Regions from separate parts of the Streptomyces roseirectus genome, predicted to be linked through region 1. Evidence: riboswitches for the same ligand, from Rfam matches in the RefSeq annotation. Region 1 holds a riboswitch; the other holds the start of a gene.

The links. Region 1 has a riboswitch for glycine ahead of gcvT (glycine cleavage system aminomethyltransferase GcvT). Riboswitches for the same ligand answer to the same signal wherever they lie in the genome.
Region 2: linked by a shared signal. The riboswitch ahead of gcvP (aminomethyl-transferring glycine dehydrogenase) and the one ahead of gcvT (glycine cleavage system aminomethyltransferase GcvT) in region 1 are both predicted to bind glycine.

What each region holds. Positions count from the first base shown of each region.
Region 1 is NZ_CP060828.1:2,865,213-2,873,959, forward strand. Features, by position in the region: gene IAG44_RS11700 (enhanced serine sensitivity protein SseB C-terminal domain-containing protein) at 1-49, opposite strand, end outside; gene IAG44_RS11705 (enhanced serine sensitivity protein SseB) at 172-963, opposite strand; gene IAG44_RS11710 (AAA family ATPase) at 1,034-1,702, opposite strand; glycine riboswitch at 1,889-1,988, shown strand; glycine riboswitch at 1,989-2,096, shown strand; gene gcvT (glycine cleavage system aminomethyltransferase GcvT) at 2,158-3,276, shown strand; gene gcvH (glycine cleavage system protein GcvH) at 3,333-3,710, shown strand; gene glyA (serine hydroxymethyltransferase) at 3,723-4,988, shown strand; gene IAG44_RS11730 (L-serine ammonia-lyase) at 6,190-7,557, shown strand; gene upp (uracil phosphoribosyltransferase) at 7,627-8,328, opposite strand; gene IAG44_RS11740 (HAD-IA family hydrolase) at 8,388-8,747, opposite strand, start outside.
Region 2 is NZ_CP060828.1:7,810,582-7,819,328, reverse strand. Features, by position in the region: gene IAG44_RS33720 (APC family permease) at 1-319, shown strand, start outside; gene IAG44_RS33715 (TOBE domain-containing protein) at 346-741, shown strand; gene modA (molybdate ABC transporter substrate-binding protein) at 874-1,689, shown strand; gene modB (molybdate ABC transporter permease subunit) at 1,718-2,515, shown strand; gene IAG44_RS33700 (ABC transporter ATP-binding protein) at 2,710-3,762, shown strand; gene gcvP (aminomethyl-transferring glycine dehydrogenase) at 3,825-6,710, opposite strand; glycine riboswitch at 6,885-6,978, opposite strand; gene IAG44_RS33690 (PRC-barrel domain-containing protein) at 7,101-7,475, shown strand; gene IAG44_RS33685 (DNA polymerase IV) at 7,520-8,747, opposite strand, start outside.

The DNA of each region.
Region 1 (8,747 bases):
GCAGCATGTGCTCGACCTCGCCGGTCGCAGCGGTGCCGCTCACGCTCACGCCCACGTCTCTACCGCCCCTTCGTGAGTTGCCCCGTGTGTGCCGTTGCCCTGCGTCGTGGTCAAGCTTAAGCGCCTACGGGGGGTTCGCCGGTTGGGTGTTCGGCGGGTGCGGGGTGCCGGTCACCTGCCGTGGGTGTGGAAGGGCCGCACATTCGCCTTCATCCACACCCCCACCGGGTCCTCCGCCACGTCCAGGAGGATCAGGTTCACCTGCCAGGGGATCGGGACGCGGCCGAGCGCCCGGCCCAGGGCGTCCAGCGGGCGTTCCCTCACGTCGCCCTCCCACTGGCTGAGTTCGACGCCCACGAACAGCACCGGGGCCGAGGTCTCGATCGCCGCGAGGCAGCGGCGGGCGGTGAGGACGACGCCCGTCGCCTCGAACTCCTTGGACGCCTCGGCGAGGAAGTCCACGGGGTCGTCCTGCCAGTCCGGTTCGAAGAGGCGGACGCGGGCGCCGGAGGCGGTGCCGTCGAGGGGGGTGCGGCCGGCCCGGCAGAGGTCGGCGACGGCCGGGGGCGGGAGGGGGACGCCGACGACGCCGTCGGGGTTGAGGGCGATGCCGACCTGGGGCGGGAGGCCCCGCGCGAACTCGACCGCCGGGGCGATCGTGTACGACATGTGGGCGCCGGCGACCTGGCGGAACTGTTCCTCCGAGGTGAACACGGGGACGTGGACCTGGCCGGCGATGTCGATCGTGGGGAGGTCCAGCGGGCCGGTGCGGGGGCCGCCGCCGTTGGGGAGGGGGATCCAGACGAAGCTGCGGGCCAGGACCTCGATTATTCGGCCGCCCGCCGAGGGGACGCCCAGGGAGGCGGACAGCACCTCCTCCAGTTCGTTGCCCGGCCAGCCGCCGTGGGGATAGGGGTGTGCGGGGGCCGGGAAGTCGGTCGGGAGGTCCGCCGGGAAGTCCATCTCTGTCTACCGCCTGCTGGGAACCGCTGTTGGAGAGGAGAGTTTAAGGGGGCGCGGGCCGGCCCGGTGGTCAGCCGGTGAACGCGATCCTGCGCAGCACGTCCACCGCCTGGCGGTCCATGAGCACCGCCGCCCCGCAGCCGTCCGGCAGGTTGCCCTTCTCCACCGAGCGGATCAGGCGGGACGCCGCGTGCCGGTGGCGCAGGAACGCGTACTTCGACACACCCCTCCCCCGCTCGCGCTGGCCCTGGAGCGCCGTGTCCGGGGTGACGTCCAGCAGCAGCAGGTGGAGCGTGCCGCCCCGGCGGCGGGCCGCGCGGGCGAGCCAGGAGCGGACCCAGGACTGGGTGCCGCAGTCGTGGACGACGACGCCCTCGCCGGAGCGCAGCGCCCGCCACAGGCCCGCGTAGTGGGCGACGCGGACGAGGGGGCGGTAGACGGCGTACGGGAGGTACGCCGGCGTCCGCTCGTCCCAGCGGTCGCGGGTGTCCTGGGAGTCGACGCGGGTGCCGTGGACGGCGCGGCGCATCAGCGTGGACTTGCCGCTGCCGGGCAGGCCCGTGACGACGACGAGGTCGCGGGGGCCGAAGAGGAGGGCGTGGGGGCTGTGGCCCGCGCGGTCGCGCAGGTCGCGGACGACCGGTGCGGGGCGGTCGGCGCACGACTCCCTGGCCGGGGCGCCGGGCTGTGCGGGCAGGGTGAGCGCCGAGGTCGTCGCGTACGCCGTGGTCCTGTTCACCGTGATCGTCCTCCCCTTGGGGCCACACCTTTCAGGTACGGGTCTCCCCATAGACAGTAAAGAGAAGGTAATGGAATCTGTCTCCCGATTTCATGCGCGTACGGGTACAGGCCGGTTACAGATGCGGCCTGCCGCGGGGTGGGGTTCACGTGCGATGATGGCCGCGCCAACTGCATACCGGCCGTTTGAATCCGCGCGGGAGAGTCCTCAGCAGCCGTTTCGCTGGGGCGCCGAAGGAGCAAGTCCCTCCCTTGAATCTCTCAGGCACCGTTACCGCGCGGGCGAGGCACATCTGAAAAGCGGGCCGCCTGCGGTGGCCCCACCCAAGGTGCAAGCCGTGTTCCCCGTCCGGGTCATGGCGAACCTCTCAGGTTCCGATGACAGATGGGGAGGATCTTCCCGTTCCGTACGGGGAGCCCTTTCCTCGCCCGTCACTCCTGGGAGACGACCGTCCGATGACCAGCAGTTCCCCGCGCCGTACGGCGCTCGACGCCCTGCACCGCTCACTCGGCGCGACGATGACCGACTTCGCCGGCTGGGACATGCCGCTGCGCTACGGCTCCGAGCGGGACGAGCACACCGCGGTCCGCACGAAGGCCGGCCTGTTCGACCTCTCGCACATGGGTGAGATCACCGTCACCGGCCCGCAGGCCGCCGCGCTGCTGAATCACGCGCTGGTCGGCGACCTCGCGGCCGTCGGCGTGGGCCGGGCCCGCTACACGATGATCTGCCGGGCCGACGGCGGCATCCTGGACGACCTGATCGTCTACCGGCTCGCCGAGACCGAGTTCATGGTCGTCGCCAACGCCTCGAACGCGCAGGTCGTGCTGGACGCGCTGACCGAGCGGGCCGCCGGGTTCGACGCCCTCGTGCGCGACGACCGGGACGCGTACGCGCTGATCGCCGTCCAGGGGCCGGAGGCGGCCGGGATCGTCGGCGCGCTGACGGACGCCGACCTCAAGGGGCTCAAGTACTACGCCGGGCTGCCGGGGACCGTCGCCGGGGTGCGGGCGCTGATCGCGCGCACCGGGTACACGGGCGAGGACGGGTTCGAGCTGTTCGTGGCGCCGTCGGACGCCGTGGCGCTGTGGGAGGCGCTGTCCGCCGAGGGCGCGGACGCGGGCCTCGTGCCCTGCGGGCTCTCCTGCCGGGACACGCTGCGTCTGGAGGCGGGCATGCCGCTGTACGGGCACGAGCTGTCGACGGACCTGACGCCCTTCGACGCCGGGCTCGGGCGGGTCGTGAAGTTCGCCAAGGAGGGCGACTTCGTGGGGCGCGCGGCGCTGGCCGAGGCCGCCGAGCTGGCCGCACAGCAGCCGCCGCGGGTGCTGGTCGGGCTGGTCGCCGAGGGGCGGCGGGTGCCGCGCGCCGGGTACGCGGTCGTCGCGGACGGCGCGGTGATCGGCGAGGTGACGTCCGGGGCGCCCTCCCCCACGCTGGGCAAGCCGATCGCGATGGCGTACGTCGACGCGGCGCACTCCGCGCCGGGGACGGCCGGGGTCGGGGTGGACATCCGGGGCAGCCACGAGCCGTACGAGGTCGTGGCTCTGCCGTTCTACCAGCGCCAGAAGTGACCCTTCCGTAGCTCTCTATTCATCAGCACTCCCCCGCGTACAGGAGAATTCAGGCCATGAGCAACCCCCAGAACCTGCGCTACAGCAAGGAACACGAGTGGATCTCGGCCGCCGAGGACGGCGTCTCGACGGTCGGGATCACCGAGCACGCGGCGAACGCCCTCGGCGACGTCGTCTTCGTCCAGCTTCCGGCGGTCGGTGACGCCGTGACCGCGGGCGAGTCCTGCGGCGAGCTGGAGTCGACGAAGTCGGTGAGCGAGCTGTACGCGCCGGTCTCCGGTGAGATCACCGCCGTCAACCCGGACGTCGTCGAGGACCCGTCGCTGGTCAACTCCGAGCCGTTCGAGGGCGGTTGGCTGTTCAAGGTGCGGGTCGCCGGTGAGCCGGGCGAGCTGCTGTCCGCCGATGAGTACACCGCTTACACCGCCGGCTGAGGAGTCGTCCCCATGTCTGTCCTGAACACGTCCCTGCACGAGCTGGACCCCGAGGTCGCCGCCGCCGTCGACGCGGAGCTGAACCGGCAGCAGTCGACGCTGGAGATGATCGCGTCGGAGAACTTCGCTCCGCTCGCGGTCATGGAGGCGCAGGGGTCCGTTCTCACGAACAAGTACGCCGAGGGGTATCCGGGGCGCCGGTACTACGGCGGGTGTGAGCACGTCGACGTCGCCGAGCAGATCGCCATCGACCGGGTCAAGGAGCTGTTCGGCGCGGAGTACGCGAACGTCCAGCCGCACTCGGGGGCGTCCGCGAACCAGGCCGCGCTGTTCGCGCTGGCGCAGCCCGGGGACACGATCCTGGGGCTCGACCTCGCGCACGGGGGGCACCTCACGCACGGGATGCGGCTGAACTTCTCCGGCAAACAGTTCAATGTCGTCGCCTACCACGTGTCCCCCGAGACCGGTCTGGTGGACATGGCCGAGCTGGAGCGGCTGGCCATCGAGCACCGGCCGAAGGTGATCATCGCCGGGTGGTCCGCGTACCCGCGTGAGCTGGACTTCGCGGCGTTCCGGCGGATCGCCGACGAGGTCGGGGCGTACCTGTGGGTCGACATGGCGCACTTCGCCGGGCTCGTCGCGGCGGGGCTGCACGCGAACCCCGTGCCGTACGCGGACGTCGTCACGTCCACGACGCACAAGACGCTCGGCGGGCCCCGGGGCGGGATCATCCTCGCGAAGCAGGCGTTCGCGAAGAAGCTCAACTCCTCCGTCTTCCCCGGGTTCCAGGGGGGTCCGCTGGAGCACGTCATCGCCGCGAAGGCCGTGTCCTTCAAGGTGGCCGCGTCCGAGGAGTTCCGCGAGCGGCAGCGCCGGACGCTGGAGGGCGCCCGCATCCTCGCCGAGCGCCTGACCGCTCCGGACGCCCGTGAGGCGGGCGTCAACGTCCTCTCCGGCGGGACGGACGTCCACCTCATCCTCGTCGACCTCCGCGAGTCCGCGCTCGACGGGCAGCAGGCCGAGGACCGGCTCCACGAGGTCGGCATCACCGTCAACCGCAACGCCGTCCCCGACGACCCGCGTCCCCCGATGGTCACCTCCGGCCTCCGCATCGGCACTCCCGCGCTCGCCACGCGCGGCTTCGACGCGTCGGACTTCGCCGAGGTCGCCGACGTCATCGCTGAGGCCCTGAAGCCGTCCTACGACGCGGAGTCCCTGCGCATCCGCGTCAAGGCCCTGGCCGACCGGCATCCGCTGTACCCCGGCCTGAACAAGTAGAACGGCTCACCGGGGCGTTCGGGGTCTGCCGGGCGGGGTGGGGCTGGGCTTGGCGCGGCCCCACGGTCCGGCGTTGCGCCGGACCGCGTTCGGCGGCGGAGCCGGGCGGGCGGGGTTACGGTTCGGCGGTGAGCCGGGCTGCGGGGCCGTCGGTTCGGTTCCCGGCCGGGCCGGGCAGGCGCTTCGGCGCTGCGCCCCGGGCGGGCGGAACTGCGGCCCGGCTCCCGACCTCACTGGGCACGCGGCTCCGCGTTCCGCCAGGCTACGGGGTCGGCCCGGTTCCCGGCCGGGCCGGGCAGGCGCTTCGGCGCTGCGCCGGGCGGCAGGGCGTCGGCTTGGTTCCGGGGCGGCGGCTCGGGGCTGGGCGACGGGTTCGGCTCGGTTCCCAGCAGGGCCGAGCAGACGCTTCGGCGCTGCGCCCCGGGCGGGCGGAACTGCGGCCCGGCTCCCGACCTCACTGGGCACACGGCTCCGCGTTCCGCCAGGCTACGGGGCCGGCCCGGTTCCCGGCCGGGCCGGGCAGGCGCTTCGGCGCTGTGCCCCGGGCGGCAGGGCGTCGGCTTGGTTCCGGGGCGGCGGCTCGGGGCTGGGCGACGGGTTCGGTTACAGGGTGGCTGTTCCGCGAGCCGGGCCGGCGGCACCCGGCCGGACGGCCCGGACCCGGTTGTCGCCTTGCCGGCCCGGCCCGGAGCGGATCTTGTCCTCCGGCCCGGGGCTCGGCGCCGTCGGCCGTTCCCCGGCACCGGTGCCGGCCCCGGCAAGCGGTCCTCTTGCTCGGGGGCGCGGTTCCGTGGTCCGGTCTGTGGGCTGGGTGGCGGTCCGGCCGGCCGGGGCTTGCGCTCGGGGCGGTGGGGCGTTCCGGGTCGGTTCCGGGCCGGGGGTGGGGGTCTGTCCGCGCGGGCTCTTGGGCTGGGGCGGGGCTTCGTCCAGTTCGGTCCGGCGTCGGCGTCGGCCGGTCGTGCCTGGGCGGCGTGGGGAGCCGGCTTCTCGGGGCCGGGTGAGGGGTGGGGGCTGTGGGGCTTTTATGCTGGGTGCGGGGTGGTTTCGTATCTTCCGTCCTGGTCCGGGGGCTGGTTCGCCGGCCAGTTGCTCGGATCGCTTCATGTCCGTACCCGGTGCCGCTCGCGTGCCGGGTTGAGCAGGTTGTTTCCCGGTGGGGCGCTCGATGGCGCGTGCCTCGCCCTTTCTGGTTGGAGTTCCCGTGGCCATCTCTGTGTTCGACCTCTTCTCGGTCGGCATCGGACCTTCGAGTTCCCACACGGTGGGCCCGATGCGGGCGGCGCGGATGTTCGCGCGGCGGCTGCGGAGCGAGGGACTGCTGGACTCGGTGACGGCGGTGCGGACGGAGCTGTACGGGTCGCTGGGGGCGACCGGTCACGGGCACGGGACGCCGAAGGCCGTCCTGCTGGGCCTGGAGGGCAACTCGCCGCGGACGGTGGACGTCGAGGGCGCGGACGACCGGGTCGAGGCGATCAAGTCGTCCGGTTCGCTGCGGCTGCTGGGCGAGCGGGAGATCGCGTTCTCGTTCGACGACGACCTGATCCTGCACCGGCGCAAGGCGCTTCCGTACCACGCGAACGGCATGACGATCTGGGCGTACGACGCCGGGGGCGCCGAGGTGCTGTGCCGGACGTACTACTCGGTGGGCGGCGGTTTCGTCGTCGACGAGGAGGCGGTCGGCGCGGACCGCATCAAGCTGGACGACACGGCCCTCAAGTACCCCTTCCGCACCGGTGACGAACTCCTGCGCCTCACCAAGGAGACGGGGCTGTCGATCTCCGCGCTGATGCTGGAGAACGAGCGCGCCTGGCGCACGGAGGACGAGATCCGCGCCGGGCTCCTGGACATCTGGCACGTCATGCGGGCGTGCGTGTCGCGGGGCATGTCCCGTGAGGGAATCCTCCCCGGGGGCCTGCGAGTTCGCCGACGTGCTGCCGTGACGGCCCGTCAACTCCGGGCGGAGGGCGATCCGTTGGCCCGCTCGATGGAGTGGATCACGCTGTACGCGATGGCGGTGAACGAGGAGAACGCGGCGGGCGGGCGCGTGGTGACGGCCCCCACGAACGGCGCCGCCGGCATCATCCCGGCCGTCCTGCACTACTACATCAACTTCGTGCCCGGCGCCGACGAGGACGGCGTCGTCCGCTTCCTGCTCGCCGCCGGCGCCATCGGGATGCTGTTCAAGGAGAACGCGTCCATCTCCGGCGCCGAGGTCGGCTGCCAGGGCGAGGTCGGCTCCGCCTGTTCCATGGCCGCCGGCGCCCTCGCCGAAGTCCTAGGCGGCTCCCCTGAGCAGGTCGAGAACGCCGCCGAGATCGGCATGGAACACAACCTCGGCCTCACCTGCGACCCCGTCGGCGGGCTCGTCCAGATCCCCTGCATCGAACGCAACGGCATGGCCGCCGTCAAGGCCGTCACCGCCGCCCGCATGGCCATGCGCGGCGACGGCTCCCACAAGGTGTCCCTCGACAAGGTCATCAAGACCATGAAGGAGACGGGGGCCGACATGAGCGTCAAGTACAAGGAGACGGCGCGCGGCGGGCTGGCGGTCAACATCATCGAGTGCTGAGCCGGCGGCGCGGCGAAGCTCCGGTTCGGCACCGGCCGGAGCTTCGTCACACCGTCGTGGGCGGGTTGGTCACGGTGTCCGGGGGAGGTCCGTGCCGAAGTAGCGGTCTCCGAAGTCGCCGATGCCCGGCAGCATGTAGGCGTTCTCGTTGAGCCGTTCCTCGATGGCGGAGGTCACGATGCGTACGCCGGGGTGGCGTTCGCGGACGGCGGTGATGCCTTCGGGGCAGGTGATGAAGGTGACGAAGACGATGTTCTGTTCCGGCACGCCCAGTTCGAGCAGGGTGCCGATGGCGGCCAGTGCGGTGCCGCCGGTGGCGAGCATGGGGTCGAGGAGGAGGACCTGGCGGGTGGCGATGTCCTCGGGGAAGGCCGTGTAGTAGAGGCTCGGCAGCTTGGTCGTCCTGTCGCGCTGGATGAGGATCTTGCCGATCCTGATGCCGGGGACGACGGCGCGCAGTTCGGCCTCCATGCTCTCCCCGGCGCGCACGATCGGCACGCCGACCAGTTTGTCGGCGAAGCGCAGGCCCCGGTAGGTGCGGCCGACGGGGGTGGTGACGTCGTGCGGTTCGAACGGCAGGAGGTTCAGGGCCGCCTCGGTCAGCATGCGGATGATCCGGCCGGTGTAGAAGACGAAGTCCTCGCGGCGGGCGTCGCGGTCCCGGACGATGGTGTGCAGGGCGCGCAACTGGTCGGTCTGCGGGAGGAGGTGGACCGCTTCGTCGAGACGGTGCGCGACCGCGGTCCCGGGCTGGGTGGTCAGGGTGGTCATCGAAGGCTCCTCGATGAGGGCGAGTCGTGAGGGCGGGTCGTGGAAGTGGGCGTGGGGCGTCAGTCGGCCGGGGGCTCGTCGAAGGTGGGGGGAAGTTCCGGCGTGGCGGTGAACTGACCCGCGGCGACGCGGTACACGGACCTGCCGCCCGAACGGAGCCACAGTTCGCGCATCACGTAGACGAGCTTGGCGTTGTGCTCCTCGTCCTCCTCGACGGCGCGGGCGATGTGCCAGTCCCACTCGCGGGCCCAGCGCGGGTCGTCCACGTCGTCCAGGGCGGTCGAGAAGAGGTCGTCGATCGCCGCCAGCTTGGCGGGCGTCACGAAGTGGGCCCGGGAGAACAGCACGCCGAGGGCGCCGGTCCAGTAGCACGCGACGGCTCGCCCGCGTTCCTCGGCGGGCAGGGCGTCCGCGATGTG
Region 2 (8,747 bases), 4.9 Mb from region 1:
CGTCGAGGTCACCGTCACCGACCCCTCCGAGTTCGAGGCGAGCCTCACCGTGCGCGGCGAGGTCCTGCACAACCGCTACCGCGTCCTGACCCTGGAGCACTCCTCCATCCCCAACGCCCTCGCCGCCCTCCTCCTGCACATCCGCGACTCCACCGACCGCACCCCGCACATCTACTTCGAGTGGACCGAGGGCGGCCCCTTCACCAACTTCCTCCGCTTCTTCCTCTTCGGCCAGGGCGAGGTCGCCCCGGTCACCCGGGAAGTCCTCCGCGAGGCCGAACCCGACCGCGCCCGCCGTCCCAGGGTCCACACGGGCTGACCCCGCCCGGCCCCTATCGTGACGCCATGCACTCCTACACCATCGGCCAGGCCGCCCGCCTCCTCGGCGTCAGCCCCGACACCGCACGCCGCTGGGCCGACGCCGGCCGGTTCACCACGCACCGCGACGACACCGGCCGGCGCCTCGTGGACGGCACGGACCTCGCCGCGTTCTCCGTCGAACTCGCGAGGTCGGACGGCGACGAGACCCCGTCGCACACCTCCGCCCGCAACGCCTTCTCCGGCATCGTCACGGCCGTGAAACTCGGCGACGTCGCGGCCCAGGTCGAGATCCAGGCGGGCCCGCACCGACTGGTCTCACTGCTGACCAGGGAGGCGGTGGAGGAGCTGGGCCTTGAGGTGGGGATGGAAGCGACGGCGCGGGTGAAGTCGACGAATGTGCATGTCGATCTGACGACGTAAGCATCAGGCTCGCATCTGCGCGCCATTCACCCATATCAAGCCAGCTCACGCGAGGAGAACAGGGGCGTACGCCTAGCACATGCGGCAGTATCATCATCACGGCCGTCAGACCGTCCCCGAGGAGTCCCCGTGATGACCCGTCCCGCGCCCCGCACCCGCCGGTTGCTCCAGGTGACCGGCGCGGGAGCAGCCGCCCTGCTGACGCTGGGCGCGTGCTCATCGGACTCCTCGGGCTCGTCGCCGGACTCGGCGCCCTCGGCCTCCGGCAAGCTCTCCGGCACCGTCACCGTCTTCGCCGCCGCCTCCCTCAAGGAGAGCTTCACGGCCCTCGGCGAGCAGTTCGAGAAGGCCCACCCCGGCACCAAGGTCGCCTTCAGCTTCGCCGGCAGCGACAGCCTCGCCGCGAGCATCACGGGTGGTGCCCCCGCCGACGTCTTCGCCGCGGCCAGCGCCAAGACCATGGCGCTGGTGACCGGCAAGAAGGCCAACGCGTCCGCGCCGGTCACCTTCGCCCGCAACCAGCTGGAGATCGCCACGCTGCCGGGCAACCCCGAGAAGATCACCGCCCTCAAGGACCTCACCAAGCCCGGCCTCAAGGTCGCCCTGTGCGACAAGTCGGTGCCGTGCGGCGCTGCGGCGGACAAGATCCTCACGACGACGGGGGTCAAGGTCACCCCCGTCTCCTACGAGCAGGACGTCAAGTCCGCCCTCACCAAGGTCGAGCTGAAGGAGGTGGACGCGGCCCTCGTCTACAAGACCGACGTCCACGCCGCCGGCGACAAGGTCCAGGGCATCGACTTCCCCGAGTCCTCCCAGGCCGTCAACGACTACCCGATCGCCCTCCTCAAGGACGCCCCCAACGCGACGGCGGCCCGGGCGTTCATCGCGCTGGTGCGCTCGGCCGAGGGCCGCACGACACTGACGGAAGCGGGCTTCCTCCAGCCGTGACCCCGCCACACCCCAGGGAGAACCCCCAGTGAAGCCCCGCCGGGGAGCCACCGTCCCCCTCCCCCTCCTCACCCCGGCCCTCCTCGGCCTGGCCTTCCTCCTCCTCCCCCTCCTCGCCCTCCTCGTCCGCACCCCCTGGCGCAGCCTCCCCGCCCTCCTCACCACCCCCGAGGTCTGGGACGCCCTCCGCCTCTCCCTCCTCTGCGCCACGGCCGCCACCGCCGTGAGCCTCCTCCTGGGCGTCCCCCTGGCCTGGCTCCTGGCCCGAGTCGACTTCCCCGGCCGCGCCCTCCTGAGAGCCCTGGTCACCCTCCCCCTGGTCCTCCCCCCGGTGGTGGGCGGCGTGGCCCTGCTCATGGCCCTGGGTCGCAACGGCATCGTCGGCAAGTGGCTGGACCAGTGGTTCGGCCTCACCCTCCCCTTCACCACCACCGGCGTCATCCTCGCCGAATCCTTCGTAGCCATGCCCTTCCTGATCATCAGCGTCGAAGGCACCCTCCGAGCCGCCGACCCCCGCTACGAAGAAGCGGCAGCCACCCTCGGCGCCACCCGCTTCACCGCCTTCCGCCGCATCACCCTCCCCCTGATCGCCCCCGGAATAGCCGCCGGCGCGGTCCTCGCCTGGGCAAGAGCCCTGGGCGAATTCGGCGCAACGATAACTTTCGCAGGCAACTTCCCAGGCAAAACCCAAACAATGCCGTTGGCCGTCTACCTGGCCTTGCAGAACAACCCAGAATCAGCAATGGCCCTGAGCCTGGTCCTACTGGCAGTCTCCATAGCAGTCCTGGCGGCCCTGAGGGAGAACTGGCTGACGGCAACAAACTAAACGCAGGGCACATAAAAACAAACGCACCACCATCGCCGCCCAGGGGCGCGGGGAACTGCGCGCCTAGCCACAACAAAACCGCACCCGCCACTCAACCGAACCCCCCACAAGTAAAACCCGCACCCGACAACAAAACCCGCACGGGTGGGCGGGTGGGAAACCCCCGGCCACCCCCAACCCGCACACAGGACCCCATGCCCACCCACCCCGGCCTGAACGCCCACCTGACAGTCCACCACCCCCCAACCTTCCACCTGGACATCACCCTCAAAGCCACCCCCGGCGAAGTACTGGCCCTCCTAGGCCCCAACGGCGCAGGCAAAACCACCGCCCTGAGAGCCCTCGCCGGCCTGCTCCCCCTCACCACCGGCCACCTCCACCTGGACGGCCACCCCCTCGAAAACATCCCCCCGGAATCCCGCCCGGTAGGCGTCGTATTCCAGGACTACCTCCTCTTCCCCCACCTCACCGCCCTGGACAACATCGCCTTCGGCCCAAGATGCCAAGGCGCGACGAAACAACAATCCAGAGCCACCGCGAAATCCTGGCTGACCCGCATGAACCTGTCGGCCCACGCCGACAAGAAACCCCGCCACCTCTCCGGCGGCCAAGCCCAACGCGTAGCCCTGGCAAGAGCCCTGGCCACCAACCCCCGCCTACTCCTCCTGGACGAACCCCTGGCGGCCCTGGACGCGAGAACCCGCCTGGAGACAAGAGCCCAACTCCGCCACCACTTGGCAGAGTTCGAAGCCGTGGCCATCATCGTCACCCACGACCCCCTGGACGCGATGGTCCTGGCCGACCGCCTGGTGGTCATAGAACAGGGCCGCACGGTCCAGGAGGGCACCCCCACAGAAATAGCCCGCCACCCCAGAACCGAGTACATAGCCCAACTAGTGGGCCTGAACCTCTACAGAGGAAAGTCGACCGGCACAGAGGTAACCCTCTCCACAGGCCAGAAAATCACCACGGCAGAACACCTCACCGGCGAGACATTCGTAGCATTCCCCCCTTCCGCGGTAACCCTCCACCGCACCCGCCCGGAATCCTCCAGCGCCCGAAACCTCTGGCACTGCGAGGTAGCCGGCATGGAATCCCACGGCGACCAGATCAGAGCCGACCTGAAAGGCGACCTCCCCCTGACAGCCGACCTGACCACAGCAGCCGCCGCAGAACTGAACCTCCACCCCGGCACCGAACTCTGGGCCTCACTGAAGGCAACCCAGACACACGCCTACCCGGCATAGAAAAAGGAAAGGGCCCCTCCCCCGAAGGGAAAGGGCCCAGGAGCAAGAAGCCCCTCACTCATTCACGCCTCGTAAGCCTCCAACGGCGGGCACGAACACACCAGATTCCGGTCCCCGAACGCCTGGTCGATCCGCCGAACCGGCGGCCAGTACTTATCGGCGACAGACCCCCCACCGGGAAACACAGCCGTCTCCCGAGAATAGCCGTGCTCCCACTCCCCACTCACCGCGGCAGCCGTATGCGGAGCATTGCGCAACGGATTGTCATCCCCACTCCACTCCCCGTTCCCGACCTTCTCGATCTCCCCCCGAATAGCGATCATCGCCGCACAGAACCGATCCAGCTCGGCAAGATCCTCAGACTCGGTCGGCTCGATCATGAGCGTCCCGGCCACCGGGAACGACATGGTCGGCGCGTGGAACCCGTAGTCGATGAGCCGCTTGGCCACATCGTCCACACTCACCCCTGTCGCCTTGGTCAGCGGCCGGAGATCGATGATGCACTCGTGCGCGACAAGCCCCCCGGGCCCGGTGTAGAGCACGGGGTAGTGCGGCTCAAGCCGCTTGGCGACGTAGTTCGCGGAGAGCACCGCGACCTGGGTGGCCCGCTTGAGCCCGTCCCCGCCCATGAGCCGCACATAGGCCCAGGAGATCGGCAGGATCCCGGCGGACCCCCAGGGCGCCGCGGAGACCGGCCCGACGCCGGTGTCCGGCCCGGCCTCGCTCTGCAAGGGGTGGTTGGGCAGATAGGGCGCGAGATGGGCCCGCACGGCCACGGGCCCGACCCCCGGCCCACCCCCGCCGTGCGGAATGCAGAACGTCTTGTGCAGGTTCAGGTGCGACACGTCCCCGCCGAAGTGACCGGGCTTGGCCAGCCCGACGAGCGCGTTCAGATTCGCCCCGTCGACGTAGACCTGCCCGCCGGCCTCGTGCACCAGCCCGCAGATCTCCCCCACGTGCTCCTCGAACACCCCGTGCGTCGACGGATACGTGATCATCAGCACCGCGAGCTCGTCCCGGTACTGCCCGATCTTCCCCCGCAGATCCTCGACGTCGACCTCCCCGTCCTCGGAGGTCTTGACGACGACGACCTTCATCCCGGCCATCACCGCGCTCGCCGCGTTGGTCCCGTGCGCCGACGACGGAATCAGACACACGGTCCGCTGGAGGTCCCCGTTGGCCCGGTGGTACGCCCGGACGGCGAGCAGCCCCGCCAACTCCCCCTGCGACCCGGCGTTCGGCTGCAGCGACACCTTGTCGTACCCGGTGACCTCGGCCAGCCGCTCCTCCAGCTCCCGGATGAGCGTGAGGTACCCGCCGGCCTGCTCGATCGGCGCGAAGGGGTGCAGCTGCCCGAACTCGGGCCAGGTCACCGGCTCCATCTCGGTCGTCGCGTTGAGCTTCATCGTGCACGACCCGAGCGGAATCATCCCCCGGTCGAGCGCGTAGTCCCGGTCGGCGAGCTTGCGCAGGTACCGCAGCATCGCGGTCTCGGACCGGTGCTGGTGGAACACGGGGTGCGTCAGGATCTCGTCCCGCCGCAGCACCTCGTCGCCCAGCACCTCCCCGGCGCCCGCGTCGAGCGCGTCCACGTCCCCGTCGACCCCGAACGCCCGCCACACGACGGCCAGTTGCTCCCGCGTGGTGGTCTCGTCGCAGGCGATGGACACATGGTCACCGTCGACGAGCCGCAGGTTCACCCCACCGTCCCGAGCGACGTCGACAACCCGAGCCGCGTCCCCGGGCACCCGCACCAGCACCGTGTCGAAGTAGGAACGGTGGACGATCTCGACGCCCCCGCCGCGCAGCCCCTCCGCGAGGACGGTGGCGTACCGGTGCGTCTTCCAGGCGATCTGCCGCAGCCCCTCGGGCCCGTGGTAGACGGCGTACATCCCGGCCATCACCGCGAGCAGCACCTGCGCCGTACAGATGTTGCTGGTCGCCTTCTCCCGCCGGATGTGCTGCTCACGCGTCTGGAGCGCCAGCCGGTACGCCCGGTTCCCGTCCACGTCGACGGACACCCCGACGAGCCGTCCGGGCAGACTCCGCGCGAACTTCTCGTGCACGGCCATGTATCCGGCGTGCGGCCCCCCGAACCCCATCGGCACCCCGAACCGCTGCGTGGTCCCGACGGCGATGTCCGCCCCCAGCTCCCCGGGCGACGTCAGCAACGTCAACGCGAGCAGATCGGCGGCCACGGTGACCAACGCGCCCAGCTCATGCGCCTGTTCGATCAGCGGCTTGAGATCGCGGACGACGCCGGAGGCGCCCGGGTACTGGACCAGCACCCCGTTGATCTCCCGCCCGGCGACCTCGGCCGGAATCCCCTCGCCGAGATCGGCGACGACGACCTCGACACCCGTCGGCTCGGCCCGCGTCCGGATCACGGCGACGGTCTGCGGGAGCGCGTCCGCGTCGACGAGGAAGAGCCCCTTCTTGTTCTTGCCCATCCGCAGCGACAGCGCCATCGCCTCGGCGGCGGCGGTGCCCTCGTCGAGCAGCGAGGCCCCGGACGTCGGCAGCCCGGTCAGGTCGGCCACCATCGTCTGGAAGTTGAGCAGCGCTTCGAGCCGCCCTTGAGAGATCTCCGGCTGGTACGGCGTGTACGCGGTGTACCAGGCCGGGTTCTCCATCACGTTGCGCAGGATCACGGGCGGCGTGAACGTCCCGTGGTACCCGAGCCCGATCATCGATCCGAGCACCTGGTTGCGGCCGGCCAGCTCCCGCAGCTCGGCCAGCACCTCGGCCTCGGTCCGCGCCCCGGGCAGCGCGAGCGCGGCGACGTTCTTGATGGCGTCCGGCACGGCGGCGGCGGTCAGCTCGTCCAGCGAGCCGTAGCCGACCTGCGCGAGCATCTTGTCCTGGGCCTCCCGGTCGGGCCCGATATGGCGCTGTTCGAAGGGAACGCCCTGTTCCAGGACGTGGAGCGGCGTACGGGGGGCTGTCATGGGGGGCCTCCTGGTCCAAGACGACCTTCGGGGGCACCACGGCTGTGGGGTGCCCGGACGGCCTCCCCCTCTGTCATCTCAACCTGAGAGCTTCACCGGCCGCCCGAGAGCGCCCGGCTTTCACCGTCGGTGAGAGCGGACGCCGTCGACACCCGCTCTGCTTTCCAGAGTGACCTCGTCCATGCGGTACGTGAGCCTGAGAGATTCCGGGGAGGAGTTGCTCCTTCGGCGCCCCCGATGTTCCGGAGGACTCTCCCGCACAGGGTCGACAGCCATTTCCAGCCTACCAGCGAGGTCAACGGCGCCTTCTTCGAGTGGCCCCGCGACCAGTTCTGTTCTTTTGTAGTCCTTACGACGAATCTCAGCCGACTTGCGACCACTGGAGGGCCCGTGCAGACCGACATCGATCCGCGCCACCTGATCGGCCGCAAGGCGTACGACCGCAACGGCGCGAAGATCGGCACGATCGACGAGGTCTACCTCGACGACGCGACCGGCGTCCCCGAGTGGGCCGCGATAAGGACCGGCATCTTCACCCGCGACGCCTTCGTCCCCCTGGAGACCAGCGAACTCGTCGAAGGCACCCTCCACGTCCCCTACGACCGCGCCCTCATCAAGGACGCCCCCGACTTCGGCGTCGGCCGCCACCTCTCCCCCGCCCAGGAACTCCAGCTCTACCACCACTACGGCATGGACACCGTCGCCCCCACCCCACCGGAGGACCGCGACTTCGGCACCATCGCGGGCGACGACCCGACCCCCTGAACACCAGCCCCCGCCCCAGGCCCAGGCTCCGGAATCTCTCAGGCTCACGTACCGCACAGGCCCTGGACACACGCCTCCCCCGGCACCAGCGGCAGCGCCTCCGCCGGCTCCAGTCCGGCATCGTCCACCCGGAACGTCCGCACCCGCCCCGGCACGGTGTCCGCCGGTGTCTCGAACCGTACGGTCACCCGCCCGACCCCGCTGCCCTGCACCCACCCGTGCCCGAACTCGGCGTGCCGCACGTCCTGCCCCGGCCGCCACCGGTGCTCGGCGGGCACCACGTCGGCCGGCTCCTCCCCGGGCGCCTCCACGACCTCCTCCTCGTCCCGTATCTCCTCCGCGGCCTGCGCGAACAGGTCCTCCTGCGTGAAGTCCGCCAGCCCCGACACACCGACGCCCAGCAGCCGCACCCCGCCCGTGGTGTCCACGGACTCCAGCAGCCGCGCCGCCGCCTCCCGCACCACCGCGGGGTCGTCCGTGGGCCCGCGCAGCGTCTCGGACCGGGTCAGCGTCGAGAAGTCGTAGCGCCGCACCTTCAGCACGATCGTCCGCCCCGACAGCCCGGCCGCCCGCAGCCGGCTCACACACCGGTCCGCGAGCCGCCGCACCTCGAACCCGACCCGCAGCCGGTCATGGATGTCGACGTCGTAGGTGTCCTCCACGGACACCGACTTGGTCTCCCGCTCGGCCACCACGGGCCGCTCGTCGCGCGCCAGCGCCATCGCGTACAGCCCGTGTCCGTGCGCCTTGCCGAGCAGCCGGACGAGTTCGTCCTCACCGGCCTCGACGATCTCGTCGACCGTGGTGATCCCGGCCCGCCGCAGGTGGTCCCCGGTGGCCGGCCCGACCCCGGGGAGCGTGCGCACCGTCATCGGCCCGAGCAGCGCCCGCTCGGTGCCCGGCTCGATCAGGACCAGGCCGTCCGGCTTGGCGCGTTCGGAGGCGATCTTCGCGAGCATCTTGGACGCGGCGAGCCCCACCGACCCGGTCAGCCCCGTGACCGCCCGTATGTCCGCCCGCAGCCTGCTGCCCGTCGCCTCGGCCGACGCCCGGTCCCAAGCCGCCCCCTCGGCCTCCAGGTCCACAAATGCCTCGTCCAGGCTCAGCGGCTCCACCAGCGGCGACAGGGCCCGCAGCAGCCCCATCACCTGCTCGCTGATCGCCCGGTAGACCCCGAAGCGCGGTGTGAGGTACGCGGCGTTGGGTGCCAGCCTGCGCGCCTGTGCCATGGGCATCGCCGAGTGCACCCCGAACACCCGCGCCTCGTACGAC